Occallatibacter riparius: one gene and its partner. The protein of the gene in region 1 interacts with the protein of each later gene in a pairwise test. Links are inferred from orthologs where the notes say so. Each region holds a gene or a part of one and is shown on either strand. Other genes may lie near its edges. The genes, in order: priA and MOP44_RS14055.

Region 1 (3,415 bases):
CCACCGTATCACGGTGAGATTGCGGTCGAGCCGGAGACAGGGAAGGTTGTACGCCTCACCATCATGGCAGAGCTCGAGAAGGATGCACCGATCACGCGGGCGGGAATCGTGGTGGAGTATGGCCCGATTGAGATAGGAGGCAAGAGCTACTTTCTTCCTCTGAAGGGAATTTCGACCATGCTTGTACCCGCAACTCACGCCGCCAACTGGACGCAGACGAATTACGAAGTCTTCAAGGTGGTGGATAAATTCCCTGTGACGGCGGTGAATGACATACGGTTCGAGAAATACCAGGTGTTCCGGGGAGAGTTGAGGATTGTGCCGGAGTCGGGGGAGCCGCCGGCGCAGTAGATTCAGTTGGCGCCGGAACAGCAGTCGGTGTGGGAATGACAGCAAGAAAAGCAAGAGCATAGACAACTGCAGATCCTTCGACTCCGCTGCGCTTCGCTCAGGATGACAGCGCTGTGGGGGAACTGGCACGCCGCTCACTCCGCTTACTGGGCTGACGAAGGCGCCTCTCGTTACATGAGGCGTTGGGCGTCTACGTCTACGGTGATGTTGCGGCGGGGGATGTTGGCGGTGTCGGCGTGGGCGAGCATGCTGCGGAGGACACCGTTGAGTGTCTGGCGCGAGACGGATTTCAGAATCAGGTGAAAGCGGTAGATGCCCTTGATGCGCGCGACCGGCGCGGTGCACGGGCCCAGCACGCGTACGCCTTGCGGGGCGGTCTGCTGGAACCATTTGCCGAGGATCGCAGACCAGTTGGCGGCTTCTTCAAGTTTGGGTGACTGGATGAGCACGTTGGCGAGGACGCCAAAGGGCGGGTAGTGCATCCAGCGGCGATACTTGAGTTCCTTCTCGATGAAGGCGGCATAGTCGTGCTTGGCGGCGGCGAGGATGGCGTAGTGGTCGGGGTGGTAGGTCTGCACGACGACGCGGCCGGGGAGTTCGCCGCGGCCGGCGCGGCCTGAGACCTGGGTCATGAGCTGGAAGACGCGCTCGGCGGCACGGAAGTCGGGCATGGAAAGCGCGTGATCGCAACCAACGACGCCTACGAGCGTGACGCCGTGGATGTCGTGGCCTTTGGCGATCATCTGCGTGCCGACGAGGAGATTGATTTCGCCGGAGTGCAGGCGGGAGAGCAGGCGTTCAAGATCGTGGCGGCCGCGCACGGTGTCGCGATCCATGCGGCCGATGCGGGCAGTGGGAAAGATTTCAGTGAGACGTTCTTCGCCCTGCTGCGAGCCTGCGCCGAGGTAGTAGAGGTGCTCGGAGTCGCATTGCGGACAGCGCGCTGGAACGGTGCGCCGGTAGCCGCAGTAGTGGCATTCGAGGCGCTGGCCTTCACGCGCGAGCTCGCCTTCGGCGGGCGGCTTGTGATGGGTGAGGGCGATGGCGCAGTTCTGGCACTCGAGCTTGGCTCCGCAGGCGCGGCACATGACGGCGAAGGAATAGCCACGGCGGTTGAGGAGAATGATGGCCTGCTCGCCGCGTTCGAGGGCGGCCTGCGTTTGCTGGATAAGCGAGCGCGAGAAGAGATTTTCCTGGCCGGTCTGCTGGAACTCGCCGCGCATATCGACTAGCTCAACTTCGGGCAGCGGGCGCTGATTGACGCGCTCGCGCATTTCGATGCGCTTGTACTTCGACTGCTCGGAGTTGTGCCAGGTTTCAAGTGAGGGCGTGGCGGAGCCGAGGACGACGACGGCGTTGGCGAACTTGGCGCGCATGACGGCCACGTCGCGTGCGTTGTAGCGCGGGGTCTCTTCCTGCTTGTAGCTCTGGTCGTGCTCTTCATCGACGAGGATGAGGCCAAGGTGGGGCACGGGCGCGAAGATTGCGGAGCGCGTGCCTACGACGATGGGCGCGTCTCCGTTGCGTATGCGGCGCCACTGCTCGCTGCGTTCTTCAGGCGTGAGTGCGGAATGAAGCAGGGCGACCTTGCTGCCGAAGGCGGCGTCGAGGAGGCCGGCGGTCTGCGGCGTGAGGCCGATTTCGGGGACGAGGAGGATGGAGGCAAGGTTGCGATCGAGCGCGCGCTGCATGGCGGCGAGGTAGACTGCGGTCTTGCCTGATCCAGTGACGCCGTGAAGCAGGAAGGGGTGGAATGCGCCGAGTGCGGAAGCGATGGAGGCGAGTGCTTCTGTTTGCGACTCGTTGAGGCGGATGGGCGGGCTGGAGCGCTCGATGCCGCCGAGGCGGAAGGCGGCAGCGCGTTCGTCGATGCGGACCAGGCCGCGCCGGACGAGGGTTTGCAGTGTGGCATTGGAGAGTCCGCGTTTGCGCAGCTCGAGGATGGGGATTTCGCCACCGCAGGCGGCGAGCTCGGCGAGGATGGCTTGCTGGTTCGTAGAGAGAGCGGGCAGGCGCGCTTCAGGAATGAGGACGGCGAAGCGCTCGGTGCGACGTGCGTCGCGCTCGGCGGCGGCGGTTTCGCGCGCGATCCATTTTTTGCGGACGAGGGCGGCGAGATCGGAGAGAGACGCGCCGGAGGCGGTGCGCAGCGTGGAGACTTTGACGGGATCACCGGAGGCGAGGCGCTCGAGGATGCGGCGCGGCGTGTTTTGTTCTTCGCCGGTGTTGTCGTTCTTCGCAGGCTTGCGCGGATTGGCGGTCTTGTTCGCGAAGGGGATGCCGGACTGGTTTTCGAGCGAGTTGGCGAGGATGTCGCGGCCGAGGTCGGTGATGCGGTAGTAGACGGTGCGGCTGACCTCGGCCATGAGAGGCAACATGCCGCGGAGGACTTCGCCGATGGGGGCGAGGTAATATTGCGCGATCCATTCGGCGAGGGAGAGAAGGGCTTCGCTGAGGAGCGGTTCGGCTTCGGCGCTGGACTCGAGGCTCTGGTCTGCAGTTTGATCCAGTACGGCTTCGAGATAGCGGGCTTCGAAGTCGGCAGGCGCGGTGTTGCTGACGCTCATGACGACGCCGATGAGCTTCTCATTGCGCAAGGGGGCGATGACGCGGGAGCCGCGCTGCGGATATTGGCCGTCGGGGGCCGCGTAGGTGAAGGTGCGGTCCAGCGGGACGGGCAGCGCGACTTCGCAGTAGAGAGGCATGAAGGGCAAAGTCCAGTTTAGTAGGCACCTGCGGTGCGGCCAACTGCGGCTTCGCCGCCATTCTTGGCCGTAATGCGGTCGTGCTTTCCCACCCTTGCGGCAGAAAGAAGCCGCAAGGGCGGAGTTCCAACATCAGAAAGACGAAAAGCAGATTCCCTCCGGGAATGACAGAAAGAAAAACAAAGGCAAAGGCGATTACTTTTCTCTCCCTCGTTCGCCTCTCCCTATCCCTCATTCGATACAATTCCGGGTGATGAAACCTAAAGCTTCGGCCAAGCCCACTGCTGCCTCGCAGGCACTCTCGACGAAATCTCTCGGACCAATCACCCTGGCAATCGACATTGGCGGATCGGGATTGA
Region 2 (3,072 bases), 1.3 Mb from region 1 along the record:
GTGGTTGCGGCAATCTCGGCGTTGTCCACTGCAGAAGCAGTCGCACTCGCGCAATCAGTTTCTCGGGCCGGCGCGCAGGGCCTCATGATTCTGCCGCCCTACGTCTATCAAGGTGATTGGCGCGAGATGAAAGCGCATGTCGCCGCTATTCTCGCAGCCACTGAGCTGCCTGCCATGCTCTACAACAATCCCGTGGCCTACGGCACCGACTTCACTCCCGAGCAAATTCAGGAACTCGCGCGTGAATTTCCCAGTCTCGCCGCCGTCAAGGAATCCTCGACAGACGTGCGCCGCGTGACCGCGATCCGCGCTTTGACCGGAGATCGGCTCGCCATCTTTGTCGGTGTGGATGATGCAATTGTTGAGGGAATTGACGCCGGAGCCGTTGGCTGGATCGCCGGCCTCGTCAACGCATTCCCGCGCGAGTCCGTCGATCTCTTCAACTTCGCAACGGAAGGCCGCAAGCAGGAAGCCTTCGAGCTCTACCGCTGGTTTCTGCCCCTGCTGCGCATGGACACGGTGCCAAAATTCGTTCAGCTCATCAAGCAGGTGCAGCAGGAAGCCGGCCTGGGCTCCGCACGCGTGCGCCCGCCGCGCCTCCAGTTGGAAGGACCAGAACTTGCCGCCGCAAAGGCCGACTATGCGCAAGCCGCGGCCCATCGGCCGGCAGTCGCGAAACGCAGCACTGCACTTCCGCGCTGATAGGCAGCCGCAAGTACAGTCCGCGAAGTGTCAGTCCGTCAGAACCGGCCAGTCGCGTTCCCAAGTCAGAGTCTTGAGCCACGCGTGAGGCGTGCCATGCTCTACGGAGGCGGCGCATCCATCGCTCCGGATCTAACCCAGCTATGGACCCAGGGCACTCAGGCTCAGAAGGACCTCGATACCCGTTGGAGCCCGGCGCGCATACCTGCCCTGGAGGCCTCTTCGCAACCTGGGTTTATCCTGGCGCGCGATACGAAGGCCGACCTTGCCTGCCCCTATGCGAATGAGCAAATCAAGATCTGTCGGCTTCCTCAACCCGCCTCTGAAGCGCAACTGCGCTGACTCCGGGCGACCCGCTCGCTTCTATTAGTCGCGACCGCCGTCACTTACACACGAGTCCACGTTTCATACGATGACAACGTGGGGAGTAGTGTCTGGTGCCATTTCGTTACAAGTCAGATTTCTGAGTATTTACCATATAAATAACAGTTAAATTCAAGAATGTATATTCATGCATAAAGTAGTAAATGAACTACTCGAATACATTCAATAACTTATGACCAATATCGCAGACCGGACGTTTTCGCCCCTATGGCGAATAAATGTTGAACATAAAGCGAAAGCCCGGTTCCCCGGTTTTAGTCGAACAGTTACTGACCTATAAACAGAAGGCCGCCCTCAGACGGCCCGCAACCCATTCAAACAGGTCCAGCTCTAGAACGGAATATCGTCGTCCGAGATCTCAGCCGACTGCGCAAAGTCCTCCTGAGCCGCCGGCTGCCGCTGATCAAAGCTGCCCGCATTCGACCCTCGGCTATACCCGCCACCTCCGCCCGCATCATCCCGGCCCGACAGCAGCGAAATGTCGTTCACGATGATCTCCGTGCGATACCGCTTCTGCCCGGACTCTTTGTCGTCCCAGCTGCGCGTCTGGATCTTGCCTTCCACGTAGAGCTTGGTGCCCTTCTTCACGTAGTCGCGCACGATCTCCGCCGTGCGCTGGAACGCCACCAGGTTGTGCCACTCGGTCTTGTCCTGCCAGTTGCCCTGCTGATCTTTGGCCCGGTCCGTTGTCGCCAGCGTGAAGTTCGCGACCATGGTGCCGCCCCCCGTCGAACGAATCTCAGGATCCTTGCCTACGTTGCCGAGCAATATCACTTTGTTAACGCTCTTCGCCATCTCACTCCTTCTATGTGTCCGCTGCTAATTCTCGCTGTCACTGCTAAAACTGGCTGTCACAATCGCGCCCCCCCTGTTAAAACTGGCTGTCACAATCGTGTACCCCTTGCTAATTCTCGCTGTCACAAAATACGAAGCGAGGGGTTTTCCGAGCCCGTCAGTGACCTGAGCGGACGCTCCTTTCCCTGAATTCCTTACGGTCTTCGCAAGTATAAATGGTTTAGCGCGACGAGGTGGGGCCTTCACGAGGTAGAAGTGCTCCCGCCTGGAACCCTCGGCAAATGTGCATATCTGCATCATTTTCAGCGCCGTAGGGAGATCGAGGCCGCGATAAAACCAATGCGGAATGCTGCCCTACAGGCCAAGCCGCGAGATCGCCTACGACCGCATGTGCCGCCAGGTCGGCACCGTGGCGTACTCCAGGCGATCCCAGCCATCGAGTGATCGGGAGGCGGCCGCAGGAAAGTCGATCGAAGTCGATTCCGAACTCCCAATGATGTCTTAGATTCAGTGCAAGCACACGAATAGTCAATCAGTTGCAAGGGTGATCGTAGTGAGTCCGTTCTGGTAAGCAAAACAGCGCATCTTGAGGTGACGCGAAGCAGAGAGAATTTGGAATGTCTAGCAGAGCTCCGTCGATCGGCGCCCTGGACATGGAGAGCAAGGACCCAGATGCGCGTTTAACCCTTATCTCCTAGAGCAGAAATAGCTTCGTCCGCGGGGATCGCTTACAATCTGAGATCATTAATCATTCGCTGCGACTCACCAGCGGCCGTCCATCTCGGTCTCTGCAAAGTACTTCTGGAGTCCGCCATATGGAGGGAGTGCTTTGCCGAAATAGGTAGCGTTTCTCCAGCGTTGCTTGCAGCGCGTGGTACGTCGAGTTCGCAATCGGCGGCGGTTCGACGCTCACCCCCCAAGGGAATTGAGGATAGGGTAGTTGCAAATAGTACGCTGGCACCTGGTCGTAATAAAGATCGCTTCCCGGATCGGTGATCACTCCCGCGAGGGGATTGTCCACGTAGTTGGTGAGCGCACCCTTCTCGCCGGTTGGGAGGCTTTCGACTCCAACTCCAAGATGGTTGATCCAGTTGGCGCTGGAAAAAAAGAAATGGGTGCCCTTCTTGCCGGCATAAAGCAAGTTGAAGAGAAGGCTCCAGGGCAACTGCTGTTCCACGCCGAAACTCAGGC

The links.
Region 2: the proteins of priA (region 1) and MOP44_RS14055 interact in binary tests that used the Escherichia coli proteins (3 or more experiments, as listed by UniProt). The link is inferred for Occallatibacter riparius from one-to-one orthologs.

The regions. Positions count from the first base shown.
Region 1 is NZ_CP093313.1:4,780,562-4,783,976, reverse strand. Bases 290-3,385 are described here. They hold priA (replication restart helicase PriA), read right to left. Parts: upstream 3,057-3,385; coding sequence 522-3,056; downstream 290-521. Other genes in these bases: MOP44_RS19410 (ROK family protein), read left to right, coding at 3,310-3,385; MOP44_RS19420 (hypothetical protein), read left to right, coding at 290-351. Also shown: more of MOP44_RS19420, read left to right, coding at 1-289; more of MOP44_RS19410, read left to right, coding at 3,386-3,415.
Region 2 is NZ_CP093313.1:3,473,627-3,476,698, reverse strand. Bases 150-2,902 are described here. They hold MOP44_RS14055 (single-stranded DNA-binding protein), read right to left. Parts: upstream 1,882-2,902; coding sequence 1,417-1,881; downstream 150-1,416. Other genes in these bases: MOP44_RS14050 (hypothetical protein), read right to left, coding at 2,630-2,902; MOP44_RS14060 (hypothetical protein), read left to right, coding at 787-1,044; MOP44_RS14065 (dihydrodipicolinate synthase family protein), read left to right, coding at 150-702. Outside these bases: more of MOP44_RS14065, read left to right, coding at 1-149; more of MOP44_RS14050, read right to left, coding at 2,903-3,072. UniProt on the Escherichia coli protein: Plays an important role in DNA replication, recombination and repair. Binds to ssDNA and to an array of partner proteins to recruit them to their sites of action during DNA metabolism. Acts as a sliding platform that migrates on DNA via reptation.